Regions from separate parts of the Nonomuraea sp. NPDC001636 genome, predicted to be linked through region 2. Evidence: riboswitches for the same ligand, from Rfam matches in the RefSeq annotation. Region 2 holds a riboswitch; each other region holds the start of a gene.
The links. Region 2 has a riboswitch for thiamine pyrophosphate ahead of thiC (phosphomethylpyrimidine synthase ThiC). Riboswitches for the same ligand answer to the same signal wherever they lie in the genome.
Positions count from the first base shown of each region.

Region 1: another riboswitch for thiamine pyrophosphate. It lies ahead of ABT158_RS14460 (FAD-dependent oxidoreductase); the one in region 2 lies ahead of thiC (phosphomethylpyrimidine synthase ThiC).
Region 3: another riboswitch for thiamine pyrophosphate. It lies ahead of ABT158_RS41585 (purine-cytosine permease family protein); the one in region 2 lies ahead of thiC (phosphomethylpyrimidine synthase ThiC).

Region 1 is NZ_JBEOZT010000006.1:75,766-82,475, reverse strand. It holds gene ABT158_RS14470 (thiazole synthase) at 1-565, opposite strand, end outside; gene thiS (sulfur carrier protein ThiS) at 558-758, opposite strand; gene ABT158_RS14460 (FAD-dependent oxidoreductase) at 755-2,224, opposite strand; TPP riboswitch at 2,214-2,330, opposite strand; gene ABT158_RS14455 (NAD(P)/FAD-dependent oxidoreductase) at 2,383-3,552, shown strand; gene ABT158_RS14450 (Rv2175c family DNA-binding protein) at 3,583-3,957, shown strand; gene thiE (thiamine phosphate synthase) at 3,935-4,588, shown strand; gene ABT158_RS14440 (polyprenyl synthetase family protein) at 4,697-5,764, opposite strand; gene metF (methylenetetrahydrofolate reductase [NAD(P)H]) at 5,850-6,710, shown strand, end outside.
Region 2 is NZ_JBEOZT010000001.1:337,302-344,011, forward strand. It holds gene ABT158_RS01515 (glycoside hydrolase family 95 protein) at 13-2,256, shown strand; gene ABT158_RS01520 (class I SAM-dependent methyltransferase) at 2,216-2,836, opposite strand; TPP riboswitch at 2,872-2,984, shown strand; gene thiC (phosphomethylpyrimidine synthase ThiC) at 2,977-4,455, shown strand; gene ABT158_RS01530 (SDR family oxidoreductase) at 4,466-5,317, opposite strand; gene ABT158_RS01535 (SCO6745 family protein) at 5,436-6,269, opposite strand; gene ABT158_RS01540 (SDR family oxidoreductase) at 6,454-6,710, opposite strand, start outside.
Region 3 is NZ_JBEOZT010000031.1:61,886-68,595, forward strand. It holds gene ABT158_RS41575 (ATP-binding protein) at 1-690, opposite strand, end outside; gene ABT158_RS41580 (methylated-DNA--[protein]-cysteine S-methyltransferase) at 786-1,358, shown strand; gene ABT158_RS41585 (purine-cytosine permease family protein) at 1,344-2,681, opposite strand; TPP riboswitch at 2,672-2,785, opposite strand; gene ABT158_RS41590 (rhodanese-like domain-containing protein) at 2,836-3,159, opposite strand; gene ABT158_RS41595 (Fpg/Nei family DNA glycosylase) at 3,186-4,064, opposite strand; gene ABT158_RS41600 (TenA family protein) at 4,102-4,707, opposite strand; gene ABT158_RS41605 (GOLPH3/VPS74 family protein) at 4,731-5,381, shown strand; gene ABT158_RS41610 (LCP family protein) at 5,456-6,710, opposite strand, start outside.

The DNA.
Region 1 (6,710 bases), on a different contig from region 2:
TGGCCGTGCCGATGCCGGCGTCGAGGATCACCGGCACCCCGGCGGCCTCCACGATGAGCTCGATGTTGTGCGGGTTCCTGATCCCGAGCCCCGAGCCGATCGGCGCGCCCAGCGGCATCACCGCCGCGCAGCCGGCCTGCTCCAGCCGCCGCGCCAGCGCCGGGTCGTCGCCGATGTACGGCAGCACCACGAACCCGTCGGCCACCAGCCGCTCGGCCGCGTCGAACGTCTCGATCGGGTCGGGCAGCAGCGTGCGCTCGTCGGAGATGACCTCGAGCTTGACCCAGTTCGTCCCCAGGGCCTCGCGGGCCAGCCGGGCCGTCAGCACGGCCTCGCCCGCGGTGAAGCAGCCCGCGGTGTTCGGCAGCACCTTGATGTCGCGGCGGCGCAGCACGTCGAGGACCGAGCCGCGGGCGCCGGGGTCGAGCCGCCTCATGGCCACCGTGGTCAGCTCGGTGCCCGAGGCGACCAGGGCCTGGTCGAGCACCTCCAGGGAGGGCGCGCCGCCGGTGCCCATGATGAGCCGGGAGGCGAACTTCTCCCCGGCGATGATCAGCTCATCCACCCTGCACCGCCGTCAGCACCTCGACGCGGTCGTGGTCGCCGAGCGCCGTCGTCTCCCACGAGCTCCGCGTGACCACCTCGTCGTTCACGGCCACGGCCACTCCGGTGGTGGCGGTGGTCAGCGTCCGTACGGCCTGGGCCACGGTGGTGCCGTCGGCCACGTCATGCGCGGCGCCGTTGATCGTCACAATCATGAAATATCCCGAAATCTCGCGGGCGAGCACAGCGCGGCCAGCTCGCCCTCCTCACCCGTCAGAATCCCCGCGCCCGTCGAAACCCCCGCCGCCCGAGCCGCTGCCTGGGCCGCCGGCTGTGTGCCTGTCTGGGCCGCCGTCTGTGTGGCCGTCTGGGCCGTCGTCGTGGCCGCTGCCGGGGGTGCCGCCTGGGCCGCCGTCGTCGTGGACGGTGTCAGCACCGCCGACGTGACCAGGGCCGCCGTCAGGGGGGCCAGCAGCACCCCGCCCCGGTGGTGGCCGGTCGCCAGCACCAGCCCGGGGACCTCGCCCGCCCCGATGATCGGCAGGTTGTCGGGTGTGCCCGGACGCAACCCCGCGACCACGTCGGCGACCTCCAGCTCGGTGACGCCCGGCACCAGCTCCCTGGCGTCGCGCAGCAGCTCGTAGAGCCCGCCCGCAGTCACCCGGGTGTCGAACCCCAGCTCCTCCTGGGTCGCCCCGAGCACCAGCTCGCCGTCGCCCCGGGGGACGAGGTAGACGGGCGCGCCGTGCACCATCCCGCGTACGCACCGGCCGAGCAGCGGCTGCGGCGAGCGCAACCGCATGATCTGCCCCTTGACCGGCCGGACGGGCACGTCGGCCAGCTCCCCGCTCCACGCCCCGGCGGCCAGCACCACTCGCTCGGCCGCGATCTCCCGCACCGCCGGCTCAGGCTGACCGGGAACGGCCTCAATCCGCACCCCCGTCACAGCACCGGTCCCAGAGCCGGTCCCAGCGCCTGTCGCGGCGCTTGGAGCGGCGTCGCCGTCGCGCAGCAGGCCGGTCACCCGCGCCCGCAGCACGGGCACGCCCAGCCGGTCGAGCGCGGCCAGCAGCGCCGCCGTGACCCGGCGCGGATCGACCCAGGCGTCACCGGGGGCCAGCAGCCCGCCGCGCACCGAGGGGGCCAGCATGGGCTCCAGACGGCGGCACTCGCGCCCGGTCAGCCGCTCGACCCGCAGCCCCAGCTTGTCCATGAACGCCGCCAGGTCGTCGAGCGCCGCGAGGTCGTCGGCCCCGAAGGCGACGTCGAGCGTGCCGTCGGCGCGCAGGTCGAGCGCCCGGCCAGCGGCCCCCTCCGGCCCGATCACCCCGAACGCGCCCCCGAACGCCTCCCCGGCCCTCGTCCCGGCCCTGCCACCGGGAGGGCCGCTCAGCCCCGTGCCGAGCCCTGCCCCAGAGCCCGCACCGAGATCCGGGCCGAGGCCCGCGTCGGCGGCCAGTTCAGCGGCGAAGGACGGCCATCGGCTCAGCGAGGCGGCCCCCAGCCGCAGCAAAGGCTCCTCGGTGTAGGCGACCTCGCTGACGGGCGCCAGCATCCCGGCCGCCGCGTAGGAGGCCCCGCGGCCCGGGGCCGGATCGACCACCGTGACGGGCAGCCCCTCGCGGGCCAGCCGCCAGGCGATCGACAACCCGACGACCCCGCCGCCCACGATCACATTCATCCGCGCTCCCTTCGCCGGCATGATCCGGATCAGGTGTCTTGCGGTCGAAGGCCCGCTCAAGCCTTCCTCTCAGCCCGGTGACGGCCGGACTCCCGCGCGTCTTGCGCCTCCAGCCTACGGCCTCGGCGCGACGTGCCGGCACCGCCCCCGTTATGGTCATGAACGTGAACCATGTCGTAGTGGTGGGAGCGGGCCTGGCCGGGCTGCGCAGCGCGGAGGCGCTGCGCGGGCGCGGCTTCACCGGACGGATCACGCTGATCGGCCAGGAGCGCCATCGGCCCTACGACCGTCCGCCGTTGTCCAAGGCGGTCCTGTCCGGCGCGGCCGACTCCAGCTTCCTGGAGGCCGACCTCGACGCGCTGGAGGTCGACTTCTGGCCAGGCGTCACCGCCAAGGCCCTGCGCGAGGGCGTCGTGGAGACGACCGAGGGCGAGCTCGGCTACGACGGCCTCGTGATCGCCACCGGCGCCGAGCCGATCACCGTGCCCGGCGACGGCCCCCAGCACGTCCTGCGCACCCTCGACGACGCCCACGAGCTGCGCGCCGGGCTCGTGGCCGGAGCCCACGTGGCGATCATCGGCGCCGGCTGGATCGGCGCCGAGGTCGCCACCGCCGCCCGCAAGGCCGGCTGCTCGGTGACCGTGATCGAGGCCGGCCCCACCCCGCTGGCCAACGCCGTGGGCCCGGAGATCGGCGCCCGCACGCGACACTGGTACGACGGCATCGACCTGCGCCTGAACACCATGGTCGACGAGGTGGACGAGGGCGGCGTGCGGCTGGTGGGCGGCGAGTTCGTCCAGGCGCACGTGGTCGTCACGGGCATCGGCGTGCGCCCGGCAATCGAGTGGCTGGCCGGCTCCGACATCGACCTGCACAACGGCGTCGTCACCGACGAGCACCTGCGCACGTCCATGCCGAACGTGGTCGCCGCCGGCGACTGCGCGGCCTGGTGGTCGCGCCGTTACGGCGTCCGGCTGCGTGTCGAGCACTGGGACACCGCACTCGGCTCGCCCGAGGTCGCCGCCGCGACCCTGCTGGGGGAGGAGGCCGTCTACGACCCGGCCCCCTACTTCTGGTCCGAGCAGTTCGGCCACATGGTCCAGTACATCGGCCACCACCCCTCCGGCGACCGCCTGCTCTACCGGGGCGAGCCCGAGGGCAAGTGGTCGGCCGTCTGGCTGACGTCCGGCGACACCCTCGCCGCCGTGCTCGCCGTCGACCGGCCCCGGGACTACGTGCAGGGCCGTAGGATCATCGAAGGCGGGCACCGCCTCGACACAGAACGCCTGGTAGATCCAGAGGTCCCCCTACGGGATTGTGTTGTTTGAGCAAGGACGGCATGTGGTAGTTGTGGTTTCGTGACGCTTTCTGTTGCACAGATCGACCGGGAGACCGACCAGCTCGTCGACGAGTGGCTCACTCTCCCCGAAGTGGCCTCACGCCTCGACCTCTCGATCGGGCGGGCCAAGCAACTCCTCAAGGACCACAAGCTGCTCGGCGTGCGCCGTGGCGGCGGCGGGCCACAGGTTCCCGCGGTGTTCCTCGACGGGAAGGACGTGATGAAGGGCCTGCCCGGCACACTGACCGTGTTGCAGGACGCCGGCTACGACGACATCGAGTCGCTGCGCTGGCTCTTCACCCCAGACGAGTCCCTGCCGGGGTCGCCCATCGAGGCGATCAAGGCCGGCCGTCACACGGAGGTCAAGCGGCGTGCCCAGGCCCTCGGTTTCTGAGGCCCGCCTCTATCTCTGCACCGACGGCCGCCGCGACCGCGGCGACCTGGCAGAGTTCCTCGATTCGGTGCTGGCCGGCGGCGTGGACATCATCCAGCTGCGGGAGAAGGGCCTGGAGGCACGCGAAGAACTCGCGCTCCTGGAAGTCTTCCGCGACGCCTGCGACCGGCACGGCAAGCTGCTGGCCGTCAACGACCGGGCGGACATCGCCTTCGCCGCCCGGCCCGACGTGCTCCACCTGGGGCAGGACGACCTTCCCGTGACGGTCGCGCGAGAGATGCTCGGCGACGACATCGTCATCGGCCGGTCCACCCACTCCGTCGCCGAGGCGTCCGCCGCGGCCGTGGAGGAGGGCGTCGACTACTTCTGCTGCGGCCCGATCTGGCCCACGCCGACCAAGCCGGGCCGCCACGCGCCCGGCCCGGCGCTGCTGCGGCACGCGGCCTCACTGGGGCCGGCCCCGGGGTCGGCCGCGCCGCGGCCGTGGTTCGGGATCGGCGGCATCGACCTCACCAACCTCGACGAGGTCATGTCGTACGGCGTGAGCCGCGTGGTGGTCGTACGCGCGATCACCGACGCGGAGGACCCGGGGGCGGCGGCGGCCGAGTTCGCCAAACGCCTGACCCCCTGACCCCTGACCCCCTGACACGAACGGGCGCCCGTCCACGACGGGCGCCCGCACTCCACAGCGAGGCCGAAGCGGGCCGCTCAGGCCGGCCGCCGGTACCAGGGGCCCGGGTCAGGTCCTGCGGGACGTCGCGGCGATGGCCAGCTCGGTCAGCGCCGCGCGCGACCCGGCGGTGACCGGCGCCTCGTCGAGCGCGGCCAGCGCGTCCGTGAGATAACCGGCGATCAGGTCCTCGCACTCCCGCAGCGCGCCGCTGTCGGTGATGATCTCGCGCAGGGCGCTCACCCCGTCCTCGTCGAGCGCGGGGTCGCCGAGCAGCCTGCGCACCGTCGCGGCCGCCTCCGGGGGAGCCGCGGCCAGGGTGCGGGCCACCAGCATCGTGCGCTTGCCCTCCCGCAGGTCGTCGCCGGCCGGCTTGCCGGTCTGGGCCGGGTCGCCGAAGACGCCGAGGATGTCGTCCCTGAGCTGGAAGGCGATGCCGACGCGGCGGCCGTAGCCGGTGCACAGCTCGTCCATCCACGGCTCCAGCGCGCCGGCCGCGAGCACCAGGCCGAGCCTGAGCGGCTGCTCCACCGAGTACTTGCCGCTCTTGAACAGCGCCACCCGCAGCGCCGACTCGAAGGTGTTCTCGCCGTGGGCCTGCTCCAGCAGGTCGAGGTACTGGCCGCACATCAGCTCGGTGCGCATGTGGTCGTGGACGGGCTGGGCGGCGGCCAGCGACGCCGGCGGCAGGCCGCTGGTGCGCCACATCTCGCCCGACCACACCAGCAGCAGGTTGCCCAGCAGGATGGCGGCCCCCTCGCCGAACTGCGCGGCCGAGCCGTGCCAGCCCTCCTTCTCGTGCAGGGACTGGAAGCGGCGGTGGGCGGCCGGCATGCCCCTGCGCAGGTCGCTCTTGTCCATCACGTCGTCGTGCACGAGCGCGCTGGCCTGCAACAGCTCCAGCGACGCGGCGGCGGTGAAGATCTCGGGCACGTCGGTGCCGCCCGCGCCGCGCCAGCCCCAGTAGCAGAACGCGGGACGCAGGCGCTTGCCGCCGGCCAGCAGGTCGCCCGCGGCGGTGCGCAGCGGTTCGAGCTCGGCGTCGCCCGAGGCGGGCAGCTGCCGTTCGACGAACTCCCCGAGGGCGCGCTCCACCTGGGTGCGCAGGGCGTCCATGCTCGCGGCGTCAGTCGTCATGCCTTGAGACTAGTGGGCGCGGACTCGGGGTCGGGTCCCCGGTCTAGGGGCGGCCGATCCGGACACCGGCCTGTACGCTTGGGACATGGCGCTTGGTCGATCCTCCATCCTGCCCGATCGTGTCCCCACCGTCCGCGAGCTGCTCGCCACCGGTGGCCGGTCGTTCTCCTTCGAGTTCTTCCCGCCGAAGACCGACGAGGGCGAGCGGCAGCTGTGGAAGGCGATCAGGGAGCTGGAGTCCCTGCGTCCCACGTTCGTCTCGGTGACCTACGGGGCCGGCGGCTCGACCCGCGACCGCACGGTCGACATCGTCGAGCGCCTGGCCCACGACACCACGCTCACCCCTGTGGCGCACTTCACGGCGGTCAACCACTCGCTGCGCGAGCTGCGCCACCTGGTCGGCCGCTTCGCCGACGCGGGGGTGCGCAACATCCTGGCCGTGCGCGGCGACCCGCCCGGCGACCCGACCGCCGAGTGGGTACGGCATCCCGAGGGCGTGCTCTACGCCGAGGAGCTGGTGCGGCTCATCCGGCAGGCGGGCGAGTTCTGCGTGGGGGTGGCGGCGTTCCCGTACAAGCATCCGCGCTCGCCGTCGATCGAGTCCGACACCGAGTACTTCGTGCGCAAGTGCCGCGCGGGGGCCGACTACGCGATCACCCAGATGTTCTTCCAGGCCGACGACTACCTGCGGCTGCGCGACCGGGTGGCGGCCCAGGGCTGTGACACGCCGATCATCCCGTGCATCATGCCGGTCACGCAGATGAGCACGATCGCGCGGTCGGAGCAGTTGTCGGGGGCGCCGTTCCCGGCCGAGGTGGCGGCCCGCTTCGAGGCGGTCGCCGACGACCCGGCCGCGGTGCGGGCGCTCGGCATCGAGCACGGCGCGGAGCTGTGCCAGCGGCTGCTCGACGAGGGCGCGCCCGGCATCCACTTCATCACGTTCAAC
Region 2 (6,710 bases):
AGGCTGATCGCCATGCTGACGCTCCGGTACGACGAGCCCGCCCCCAGTTGGGAAGGACACGTCCTTCCGATCGGCAACGGAGCGCTCGGCGCCTGCGTGTTCGGGACGCTTGCGACCGAGCGCGTCCAGCTCAACGAGAAGTCGTTGTGGACCGGCGGTCCGGGCAGCGCGGATCCCGGCGGATCCGGCAACTGGCCGGCGGACCGTCCGGGTGCTCTGGACGCGGTGCGGCGGGTCATCGACGAGCGGGGTTCGATGGCGCCGGAGGAGGTGGCCGCGATCCTGGGGAACCCGTCCTACAGCACGGTGGGGCACATTCCCGGCTTCGGGGCGTACCAGAACTTCGGTGAGCTGCTGCTCGACGTGACCGGCGGCTTCTCCGGCGGCTACCGGCGCACGCTCGACCTGGAGACGGCGGTGGCCGCCGTGACGTACGAGGACGCCGACGGCGTGGTGCTCACCAGGGAATATTTCGCCTCGTACCCGGCACACGTCATCGTCGGCAGGCTGACGGCGGGACCTCCGGGACGGGTGGGGTTCACGTTGCGTTTCGGCACCGCGCATGACGGCGGGGAGGAAGTGACCGCCGAGGCGGGACGGCTGCGCGTCCGGGGCGTGCTGGCCGACAACGGCCTGGTGTACGAGGGCCAGGTCCAGGTGCTGACCGAGGGCGGCACCCGTACGGACGAGGGCGACCGCGTCGTGGTGACGGGCGCCGACAGCGCGGTGTTCGTCTTCTCGGCGGCCACCGACTACGCGCCCGTCCACCCCGGCTACCGCGGCCCGGACCCGGCGGCGCGGGTCACGGCGGCGGTGGACGCGGCGGCGCGGCGGCCGTACGCGGAGCTGCGGGCCGAGCACGAGGCCGACCACCGGGCGCTGTTCGGCCGGGTCCGGCTCGACCTCGGCCAGCGCATGCCCGACCTGCCGACCGACCGCCTGCTGGCCGCCTACGAAGGCGCCGGAACCCCGTCCGACAGGGCCCTGGAGACGCTGTACTTCCAGTACGGCCGGTACCTGCTGATCGCCTGCTCCCGCCCCGGCTCGCTGCCGGCCAACCTCCAGGGGGTGTGGAACGCGTCCAACTCGCCGCCGTGGGAGTCCGACTACCACACCAACATCAACCTGCAGATGAACTACTGGCCGGCCGAGCCGGCGAACCTGGCCGAGACGGCGGTGCCGTACCAGGAGTTCGTGGCGGGGCTGCGCGCGCCCGGACGCGAGACCGCGCGGTCGATGTTCGGCTCCACGGGGTGGGTGGTGCACTCCAACACCAACCCGTTCGGGTTCACGGGGGTGCACGACTGGCCCACGTCGTTCTGGATGCCGGACGCCGCCGGCTGGCTGGTGCGCCAGCTCTACGAGCGTTACCTGTTCGACGGCGACGAGCGCTACCTGCGCGGGCACGCCTACCCGGCGATGCGCGAGGCCGCCGAGTTCTGGCTGGCCAACCTGTGTCCCGACGCGCGCGACGGCAGCCTCGTCGTCTCGCCCGCCTACTCGCCCGAGCACGGCGACTTCACCGCGGGCGCGGCCATGCCGCAGCAGATCGTCCGGGACCTGTTCGCCTGCACGGCCGCGGCCGCGCGCACGCTCGGCGTGGACGCCGAGTTCGCCGGACGGCTGCGCGCGGCGGCCGACCGGCTCGACCCCGGGCTGCGGGTCGGCTCCTGGGGGCAGCTCCAGGAGTGGAAGGCCGACCTCGACGACCCGTCCGACCGGCACCGGCACGTCTCCCAGCTCTACGCCTTACACCCCGGGACGCAGCTCACCGCCCCCGAGCACCTGGCCGCGGCGCGCACCACCCTCGAAGCCCGCGGCGACGGCGGCACGGGCTGGAGCATGGCCTGGAAGGTCAACTTCTGGGCCCGGCTCAAGGACGGCGACCGCGCCCTGAGCATGCTGAGCGGGCAACTGCGCGCCAGCACCCTGCCCAACCTGTGGGACACGCATCCGCCGTTCCAGATCGACGGGAACCTCGGCGCGACCGCCGGGGTGGCCGAGATGCTGCTCCAGAGCCACGCCGGCGTCATCGAGCTGCTGCCCGCGCTGCCGGCCGCCTGGCGCGCGGGCTCGTTCGACGGGCTGCGCGCCCGCGGCGGCTTCACCGTCGGGGTCACCTGGGCGGACGGTGTGCCGGTCGAGGTCAGGCTGTCGTCGGCGCGCGGCGGGACCGCCCGGCTGCGCGGCCCCGGGTTCACGCTCGACCTGGAGACTAGGGCAGGGGAGAGCTGCGCGCTGTCGCCAGCACGCTGAACCACGTGCGGTGGGTGACGTTCGTCTCGTGCCAGGCGACCGCGAACCCGGCCGCGTCCAGCACCGCGAGCAGGTCGCCCGCGTCGCGGTGGACGAACCAGCGCTCGTACTCCGTCCGGTACGGCACCGGCTCCCAGCCCTCGCTGTCGCCCAGGGCGGTGACCAGCGCGAGCACCCCGCCGGGGCGCAGCGCCGCGTGCCAGGCGCGCAGCGTCGGCTCGGTCTGCTCGGACGGCACGTGCACGAGGGCGGCGGCCGACCAGACGCCGTCCAGGGACGCCGGCGACAGCGGCGGGCGTCGCAGATCGCCCAGAACGGTGGGAACGCCGCGCCCGGCGGCGAGCCTGGCCATCTCGATCGACAGGTCCACGCCCACGGTGGTCAGGCCGCGTCCGGCGAACCAGGCCGACTCGCGCCCCGGGCCGCATCCCAGGTCGGCGACCGTGGCTCCGGCGGGCAGGGCTGAGGCGAACCGGTCGCGGAAGGCCGCGAACGGGGGCGACGGATTGGCGACCTGCTCGTCGAACTGGCGCGCGATGCGGTCGTAGGTGGCGGTCGTGTGCGCAATGGGATCGGACATCCCCTTGATCCTGCCACGCGCGGGGTTATGATCGCGGTGACCAACGCGGGAGCCCGGTGCGGACCGGGCTGAGAGGACGGCTGTCAGCCGCCGACCGCCAGAACCTGCTCCGGATAATGCCGGCGAAGGGAGTTTGCGCGATGAGCGACGCGCGCTTTTCCAAGATCCACATCGGTGACCTCCAGGTGCCGATGCGCGAGGTCAGGCTGTCGAACGGCACGTCGGTGCGGCTCTACGACACCTCGGGGCCGTCGCGTACCGACCGCTCGGCGTGGGGGTCGCCGGTCACCCAGCTCGGCGCGGCGCGGCGCGGCGTGGTGACCAAGGAGATGGAGTTCGTGGCCGTACGGGAGGGGATGACGCCCGAGTTCGTCCGGCAGGAGGTCGCGGCCGGGCGGGCGGTCATCCCCGCCAACGTCAACCATCCGGAGTCCGAGCCGATGGCGATCGGCCGGAACTTCCTGGTGAAGATCAACGCCAACATCGGCAACTCCGCCGTCTCCTCCTCGATCGAGGAGGAGGTCGAGAAGATGACGTGGGCCACCCGGTGGGGCGCCGACACCGTCATGGACCTGTCCACCGGGCCGAACATCCACGAGACCCGCGAGCAGATCATCCGCAGCTCGCCCGTCCCGGTCGGGACCGTGCCCGTCTACCAGGCGCTGGAGAAGGTGGGCGGGCGTCCCGAGGCGCTGTCGTGGGAGGTCTACCGCGACACCCTGATCGAGCAGTGCGAGCAGGGCGTCGACTACGTGACGGTGCACGCGGGCGTGCGGCTGGCGCACGTCCCGCTGACCGCCCGCCGCAAGACCGGGATCGTCTCGCGCGGGGGCTCGATCATGGCCGCCTGGTGCCTGGCCCATCACCGCGAGAGCTTCCTGTACGAGCACTTCGACGAGATGTGCGCCCTGCTGGCCCGCTACGACGTGACGTTCTCGCTGGGCGACGGGCTGCGCCCCGGCTCGATCGCGGACGCCAACGACGAGGCCCAGTTCGCCGAGCTGCGCACCCTGGGCGAGCTGACCAAGATCGCACATGCGCACGACGTGCAGGTGATGATCGAGGGCCCCGGCCACGTGCCGATGCACAAGATCAAGGAGAACGTCGACCTGCAGCGCGAGCTCTGCGACGACGTGCCCTTCTACACCCTCGGCCCGCTCGTCACCGACATCGCCCCCGGCTACGACCACATCACCTCCGGCATCGGCGCCGCCATGATCGCCTGGTACGGCACCGCCATGCTCTGCTACGTCACCCCCAAGGAGCACCTCGGCCTGCCCAACCGCGACGACGTCAAGACCGGCGTGATCACCTACAAGATCGCGGCGCACGCGGCGGACCTGGCCAAGGGGCACCCGCAGGCCCAGGCGTGGGACGACGCCCTGTCGGACGCCCGGTTCGAGTTCCGCTGGGAGGACCAGTTCGACCTGTCGCTCGACCCGGACACCGCCCGCGCCTTCCACGACGAGACCCTGCCGGCCGCGCCCGCCAAGACCGCGCACTTCTGCTCCATGTGCGGCCCGAAGTTCTGCTCGATGAAGCTCAGCCACGAGGTGCGGGCGGGCCTGGCCGACAAGGCGGCCGAGTTCATCGGCAAGGGCGGCACGATCTACCTGTAGCCCGCCGCGGTCAGCCCGGGAGCGTCTCGCCGCCGATCGGGGCCAGCACCTCGCCCGTGTAGTACGAGGACAGCCGGTCGGCGGCGAAGAACACGTACGAAGGGGCGATCTCGTCGGGGTCGGCGGCCCGCTTCATCGGCACCTGCGCGCCGAACTTCGCCACCTTCTCCTCCGGCATCGTGGCCGGGATCAGCGGCGTCCAGACCGGGCCGGGGGCGACGGCGTTGATCCTGATGCCGCGCTCGACCAGGTTCTGGGCCATCGAGTAGGTGAAGGCGTTGATCGCGCCCTTCGTCGCGGCGTAGTCGATGAGGGTCTTGTTGCCGCGCAGGCCGTTGATCGAGGAGGTGTTCACGATCGCGCTGCCCTCCCGCAGGTGCGGCAGCGCGGCCTTGGTGACGCGGTAGTAGCTGTGGATGTTGACCGCGAACGTGTGCTCCCACTGCTCGTCCGTCAGCTCCTCCAGGGAGTCGACCGGCGCCTGGTAGGCCACGTTGTTGACCAGGACGTCCAGGCCGCCCAGCTCGGAGACCGCCTGCTCCACGACCGTCGCGCAGTGGTCGCGGTCGCCCAGGTCGCCGGGCAGCAGCACGCAGCGCCGTCCCTCGTGCTCGACCAGGCCGCGGGTGTGGTTGGCGTCGTCGTGCTCGTCGAGGTAGGCGATGGCGACGTCCGCGCCCTCCTTGGCGAACGCCACCGCTACCGCCCGGCCGATGCCCGAGTCACCGCCGGTGATCAGCGCCTTCTTGCCCGCCAGCAGGTCCCTGCCCTCGTAACCGCGCATCTCGTCGCGCGGCTCGGGGGACATCTCGTCCGTACGGCCCGGGTACGGCTGGCTCTGGGGTGGTGGTGTCTCCGACATGTCCGGCGATCTTCCCCTGACGGGGTATCGGTAACGTCATGCTTCGCCCAGGTCCGCGGTCGTCTCCTCGTCCGGCCTCCAGCTGACGGCCCTCGGGAAGGACGCGAGGCGCAGGTGATCAGCTCAGCTTGAGGAGGCCGGCGTCCACCACCCGGCGGCCGAAGGGGCGGGCGAGGGCGGCGAGGCGTTCGCAGTCGGGTTCGCCCAGGGCGCCGTACGCGGGCAGGGCCAGGGTGTCGGTGCGGGTTTCGAGGTGGTGGCGCAGGGACTTGCCTTCGGGGGTCAGGTCGTTGTCGGGGGTCAGGAGGCCGCGGGTGCGGAGGGCGGTCTCGGCGTGGGCCCACTGGTCCGGAGGCCAGGCGCGGCTCATGGTGAGGAACGGCTTGGCGACCTCGCCGCTGGCCGCGTGCAGGACGAGGGCTTCGAGGCCGGTGATGCCCTCGGCCAGCAGCGTCGCCACGTGGCCGTCGCCGCGGAACTCGCGCAGGAGGGTCTGGGCGTGCCAGAGCTGGAGGACGGGGTCGTCGGGCCAGGGGAGTGCGGCGTGGGCGGCGAACAGGGGGCGGCCCTGGGGGTGGTCGCAGGCGGCCTCGGCGGCGCGCCTGGCCAGGGTCAGTACGGGGACGAGGCCGGGCAGTTCGTGGACGGCGGCCCGGCGGAGCGCTTCGGCGGCGGCTTCGCGGCGGGCTTGCAGGACCTGGGCGGGGGTGACCCGGTCCCAGGGGAGGGAGCGGCGTACGAGGTCGGGGTTGAAGTTGTAGAACGTGGCGATGACGAGGTCGGCGGGGGCGGGGCCCAAGGGGGCGGACCGTGAGGTGAAATATCCGGACATGCCGGTGAGGCCGAGGGCGGCGTACCGGGTGGTGGCCTCGGGGACGAAGTAGATCATCCCGTGGACGGGTTCCAGGCGGCGCCAGGCTTGGCGGGCGGTCCGGGCGAGGTGCTGGTCCATGGTCGGGTCGGGCCTTTCGCGACGGGCGACGGCGAGGGGAGTGCCTCGCGGGAGTGCCTTGCGGGAGCGCTTGCCGGGTGGGCGGGGCCGGTGGTCGGTCGGGTTGGCGGGAGGCGGCCCGTGGTCGGTCGGGTTGGCGGGGAGGCGGCTCGCGGTCGGTCGGGTTGGCGGGAGGCGGGCGTGGTCAGTCGGTCGGGGTGGACTGGAGGGTGGTGATGAAGGTGGACATTCCGGCTAGCCATCTGTCCGGGGCTTCGGCCTTGCGGCGGTAGAAGTCGGCCACCTCGGGGTGGGGCAGGATGTGGAACCGTTCGGCGGCCAGGCCGTCGATCACGGCGGCCGCCACGTCGGCGGGGTCGAGGATCGCGCCCGACGCCCCCACGGCGCGCGCCGTCAGGTGGCCCTCCTCGACGCCGCGTTGCAGCATCCCGGTACGCACGC
Region 3 (6,710 bases), on a different contig from region 2:
CCTGGCCCACACCAGGTCGCCGAGCCCCTGGGACTCCAGCATGACGGTCTTGCCCGTCCGTAAGAGCTTGTCCACCAGGCTCGTCCGCAGGCCGGTGGTGGTGCCCCTGAGCGTCTCCGGCAGCCGGTACGTGCTGACCAGCCGCAGCCGCTCCCCCTCGATCAGCACGAACCCGCCCGCGTCCGCGCCCGTCAGCTCGGTGAGGCTGGCCGAGATGCGGTCGAGCACGGCCGGCAGCTCCAGCTCGGAGTTGATGTCGCCGACCACGTCGGTGAGCCGGTGCACCAGCCGGGCCCGGCGTTCCATGCGCAGCCCCGCGACCTCGTCGGCCCGCGCGGGATGGTGGGCCAGGACGTAGCCGACCACGGAGTTGCCCATGCGCAGGGCGTTGATGTCCACCCGCAGGTCGAGCGGCCTGCCGTCCTTGTGGACGCGCTTGGTGCGCAACGACACCTGCCCCCCGGTGCGTACGCGCTCCAGCACCGCGTTGTGCTCGGCGGCCAGCTCGTCGGGGACGATCGGCGCCCGGCGACCCAGCATCTCGGCCGCCGTCCAGCCGAACAGGTGCTCGGCCGCCGCGTTCCAGACCAGCACGCTCTGGTCGCGGTCGAGCGCCACCACGGCGTTGGGGGACCCGGCGAGCACGGCGCGAGCGATCTCCTCGTCACTGCCGACCCATGCGTATCCCACACCTCCATAGTGCACGTGGCGTGGTGGGTCTGACGGGCGATCCGTCCGATACGCTGCGCTCACGAAGATTCCGGTGGCTGAAACGGGTGAGAGGCATGTCGAGCAGCGACCTCGATGCCCTGCTGAGAGTGACCTCCAGCACCTACAAGGGAGAGGGGCCCCCGGACATCGCGTTCGGCACCTACGACGGCGCGGTGGGCAGGCTGGTGCTCGCGGTGACCGGCAAGGGCATCGCGGCCTGCAGCTTCGAGGCCGAGAACACCGTGTTCGAGCGGTTGGCCAAGGAGGTCGGCACGTTCATCGGGCCCGACGCCCGCCGCCTCGACCCGGTGCGCCGCGAGCTCGACGCGTACTTCTCCGGCCGGCTGCGCACCTTCGCCACGCCGGTCGACCTCGCGCTGGCCACGCCGTTCGCCCGTACCGTGCTGCAGAAGACCATGGCCGTGCCCTACGGCACGACCACGACGTACGAGGAGATCGGCGCGAGCATCGGACGGCCGCGCGCCCTTCGCGCGGTCGGCAACGCGGTCGGCGCCAACCCCGTGTGCGTGATCGTGCCCTGTCATCGGGTGGTCCGTGAGGACGGCGAGTTCGGCGACTACGCCGGAGGCGTGGCCGCCAAGCAGCACCTGCTCAACGTCGAACGCCGGGTCTCAGCGGGCCGCTGAGCGGCGCCGGCCGAGCACGCCGATGAGCAGCGTCACCAGGGCCGCGACCAGCGCGCCGCCGAGCGCGCCGTTCATCCACGGCTCCCGCGTGAAGCCGACGGCCTCGCGGGCGGAGGCCCAGAAGTCGTCCCAGCCGGCGACCGTGGGCGTCGAGGTGGTGAACCAGTAGGCGGCGAAGCCCAGCGCCCACGGCAGCAGCATCAGCCAGCGCGAGGGCGCGTCCTCGGCGGTGTTCCAGCGGGCCGCGCCGCCGAGCACGAAGTAGTCGACGGCCAGCACCGCGAACATCGGCACGAACACCGCGCCGATCACCCCGAGGAACGCGCCGTAGGAGGTGACGTCCACGACCAGGGCGATCGCGGTGGTGAGCACGCCGATCGCGGTGGAGACGATCCGCCGGTCCACCTTCGGCATGAGGTTCTGCAGCGAGACGGTGGTGGAGTAGACGTTGGCGAAGGACTGGTCGGTCTCGCGCAGCACCAGGATGCCGAAGAACAGCGCGCCCAGCGGCGCCGCGACGAACGGCTGGAACACGACCATGCCGTCGGCCTGGACCGCCTGGGCGCCCGCGATGGCCACCGCGTACACGCCGAGGGCCAGGCAGGCCACCTGGGCGACGGTGTAGCCGCCGACGACGCCGGTGAAGGCGGCCCGGCTGGAACGCGAGTGCCTGGCGAAGTCGGCGGCCATCGGCACCCACGACACCGACAGGGCGATGACGTAGTCGACGGCCGGGGCGAAGGCCGTCCACGACCCGCCCGTGTACGTCGGCGCCTCGCCCAGGAACGACACGGTGAACCAGATCAGCGACACGATCACGCCGGCGGTCACGTACCGGCGCAGCAGCCTGATCGACCCGAGCGGCCAGACGGCGAGCGCGGTGGTCAGCACCCCCGCCACCACCACCCACACCTGGTACGGGACGCTCCCGAAGATCGCGCTCGCGGCCTTGGCGATCACCCAGAGCTCGAAGGCCCCCCAGCCGAGCATCTGCACGATGTTCAGCACGGACGGGACGTACGACATCTTCGCCCCGAACAGCCCGCGCAGCAGCACCATCGCCGGCCGCCCGGTCTGCGTGCCGGGGATGGCCGACAGGCCGACCATGGCCGTGCCGATGAGGCTGCCCACCACGGCGGCCGTGAGCGCGGCCACGAGGCTGAGCGGCGCGTTGCCCAGGGGATCGATCAGGACGAGCGCGCCGGAGAAGCCGAGGAGGCTGACACCGAGGTTGGCCCAGAGCGCGCCCTGGTCGAGGACGCCGAGGGTCTTGGGGGGCGCGCCGTCAAGGGTCAGCGGAACTTCGTCGACGACATGCGTCATCGCACACTCCCTACGCCGGCATTACCCGGACAGGTTCAGGCGGTCGGCAGCGGCTGTGTTGCTGCCCTCTCAGCCCGGCACCCCGAGCTCCCGCGACTATGCAGTTGGCGCCCTCATCATGCCTCAATGGCGGCGGAACCGCCACAGTGGGGCATTAGGCCACGAAAGGCTCCTGCCCGGTCTCGCTGACCATGGGACGGCGCGCGAACTCCCACGACTGCATGCCGCCGCCCACGTTGACGGCGTCGCGCCCGAGCTGGTTGAGCCACGCGGTGACCTGCATCGACCGGCCGCCGACCCGGCACACCACGTAGACGGTGCGGTCGGCGGGCACCTCCTCGACCCGGCCCTGGATCTGCGACATGGGGATGTGCACGGCCTCGGGGGCGTGGCCGGCCAGCCACTCGTCCTGCTCGCGGACGTCGAGCAGGTAGGCGTCGTCGGGAACGGCGGTGACGTCGATCTCTGGAACGGTCATGCCTCCATCATCCCGCGCCCGGGACCCTACTTGAGCAGGCGCGACATCCGCCGGTCGGCCAGCGGCTTCCCGCCCGTCTGGCAGGTCGGGCAGTACTGGAGCGCGGAGTCGGCGAAGGACACCTCGCGGATCGTGTCGCCGCACACGTCGCACGGCTGGCCGGCCCGGTTGTGCACGCGCAGCCCGGACTTCTTCTCCGCCTTGAGGTCTTTGGCGGCCAGCCCGTGCGCCCGTTCGACGGCGTCGCGCAGCGTCGTCACGATGGCCTCGTGCAGGTCGGCGATCTGCGCGTCGGTCAGCGTCGCGGCGATCTTGAACGGCGACATCTTCGCCGCGTGCAGCACCTCGTCGGAGTAGGCGTTGCCGATGCCCGCGATCACCTTCTGGTCGCGCAGCAGCCCCTTGATCTGGGTGCGGTTGCCGCCCACGATGCGCTTGAGCGCCTCGACGGTGAAGGCGTCGTCGAGCGGGTCGGGGCCCAGGGCGGCGACGCCGGGCACGTCCTCCGGCTTGTCGGTGACGTAGACGGCCAGCCGTTTCTGCGTGCCGGCCTCGGTCAGCTCGAAGCCGGGGGCCAGGCCGTCGTCGTCGGGCGCCAGCCGTACGCGTACGGCCAGCGGCCCCTTGCCCGGCCGCACCGGCCGCGCGCCGGTCAGGTCGTCGCGCCAGCGCAGCCAGCCGGCGCGGGCCAGATGGATGATCAGGTGCAGGCCGTCGCAGTCGAGGTCGAGGAACTTGCCGTGCCTCGACACGCCCGTGACGGTGAGCCCGCCGAGCGCGGTGACGGGCGGGTCGAACGTCTTGAGCGCCTGGAAGCCGACGACGTCGACGCCGGCGATCGAGCGGCCGACCGCCCGCTCGCGCAGGAAGTTGGTGAGCGACTCCACCTCGGGAAGTTCCGGCATGCCCCCAGGGTATGGCGCGCGCCGGACCGGCACGCGACTACGGCACGTCCCAGAAGGCCAGCTCGTGTGCCATGCCCTCGGCGAACAGCGCCTCCGCCCGTACGGGGTCGGGGTCGGCCTCGTCGATCATCTGCCCGATCCGTACGGTCAGCGCCGCGAACGCCGGGTCGGCGTAGGTGTCCACCCAGGCGCGGTACCGCGGCTCGGCGGGCGGGTTCTCGGCGAGGATCCTGCCAAGACTCGAATATCCCCACATACACGGATATAGCGCCGCCAACCCCTCCCCGTACGACCCCGCCGCCTCCAACAGGAACGCCGTGTACGCCACACACGCCGGCCCCTTCACCGCATTGTCCAGATCGGCCCCGAACTCCGCCGACAACGACCGATGCAGACGCAGTTCGTCGTGGTACGTCGCGTACGCCAGATCCACCAGGTCGCCCAGATGCCCGTCCGGCGCCTGCCAGGCCAGCCTGGAGAACACCCGCACATAGTCGAGCAGGTACAGGTAGTCCTGCTCCAGCCAGGACCGGAAGACCGGCTCCGGCAGGTCGCCGCGCCCGATGCCGGCCACCGTGGGATGGTCCAGCTGCGCCTGGAGCAAGGGCCGGCCGATCGCGTGAAGTCTTTCCGAAATGCTCATGCCTGGGAGGTTAGTGTCGGGACATGACCGTGACGATTGCCGAAGAACTCCTCCTCCTCGCCCTCGACGAGGAAGAAGGCAAGCAGCTCATCGGAGGCGTCCAGCTCCACCCGGCGCTCGGCGGCGCGATCCTCGCCGAGCTGGCCGCCGCGGGCCGCGTCGAGCTGGCCGACGACAAGGTGACAGTGACGGACCCCACCCCGCTGGGCGACGCGGAGCTCGACGCCGCCCTCGCCCGCATGGCCGAGGACGGCAAGGCCAGGAAGCCCGCGTGGTGGGTGCAGCGGCTGCAGTCGGACAAGCTGCGCAGACGCCTGCTCACCAGGCTCGCCGAGGCGGGCGTGCTGGCCGAGGAGCGCGGCCGGATCCTGGGCGTCTTCCCGACCACGCGCTGGCCGGAGGCGGACCCTCAGGTGGAGGCCGACGTGCGTGAACGCGTCACGGCCGTCCTCGCGGGCGCCGACCCCGACGAGCGCACCGCCACGCTGATCGCGATCATGCATGCGGCGAAGCTCGACCGCAAAGCCTTCCCGGGCGCCGACCGCGGGCGCGTCAAGGAGATCGCCGAGGGCGAGTGGGCCGGCCAGGCGGTCGCCAAGACCATCGCCGCCATCACCGCGGCCATCGCCGTCACCGCCTCCACCGCCGCGGCCGTCGCCGCCACCACGACCTGAGCCGGGCCGCTGACTGAGCCGGGCCCCGCCGGGCCCGGCCGTTCCCGCGAGGCTCGCGCCTGCGCGGGAAGGGGTCAACCGGCGTCCACGATCTCCTTCGGCACCGGCTTGTCGGCCTTCAGGGCGTCGAAGAGGGCCAGCGCCTTGAGCCGGTCCCACTTGACCGCCGCGCCGCCGCCGGCGACGATCTCGTTCCCGCCGAACGGCACCACCGTCGTGACCGGGCTGTCGCCCATCGCCAGCCCCAGCGAGAGCATGTCGAACGCGCCGGTGCCGGAGTCGACCTCGACCGCGTCCGTGGCGCTCATGGCCAGCGGGATCGAGGTGAACGGGTTGATCAGCACGCCCGGACTGGCGGCCTTCTTCACCACCGCGCCGAGGAACTGCCGCTGCCGCTTGGTGCGCTCGAAGTCCGGCAGCGCGCCGCCCTTGCGGGTGCGTACGTAGCCGAGGGCCTGGGCGCCGTTGAGCACCTGCTTGCCCTTCTTGAGCTTGAGCCCGGCCTTGGGGTCGTCGACGTCGGCCCGGACGTTGATCTCGACGCCGCCGATCGCGTCCACGATGTCCACGAAGCCGGCGAAGCCGATCTCCATGTAGTTGTCGACGTGCACGCCGGTGACCGTCTCGATCGTGCGGACCAGCAGCTTCGGCCCGCCGGCCGCGTACGCCGCGTTGAGCTTGTCGCGCCCGCGCCCCGGAATGGTCACCGCCGAGTCGCGCGGCAGGCTGACCAGGGTGGGCTTGTCGCCGTTGTCGGAGATGTGCAGCAGCATCATCGAGTCGGTGCGCTGCCCGACCGCGCGCCCGGTGGCCAGCTTCTTGCGCTCGGCCGCGGTCAGGCCCTTGCGGCTGTCGGAGCCGACCAGCAGCCAGTTGGTGCCGGGTGTGTCGGCGGGCCGGCCCTCGTACTCGTCGAGCACCCCGTCGATGCCCGCCAGCCGGGAGTTGATCCAGAAGAACAGGCCCACGGACGCCACCAGGAGCAGCGCGACCAGGCCCGCGACGATCTTCAGGACGGTCCGGCCGCGCACCCGCGGCCCCCTGGGCCCGCGCGGCTCCTTCGGCGCGGTCTCGCCCGCCGCCCTGAGCGGTTTGACCGGGCTGCTCCCGGCGCGCTCACGTCCGTAGACCTTTCCCGATCGGGACGGCGGCGGAGGCGGCGGCGACTGCTGCTCGTCGGAGTAGGCGGGCAGCTTGGACGTGGCCGCGTTCGGCACGCCCGGCGGGACCCGGTGGGCGGGTGCGCCACCGGAGCGCTGCCCGTCGCCGGGCCTCGGTGGCAGCGGGCGGCCGTCGCCCGGCGAGCGCATGGCCCGCGTACGGTCGTCC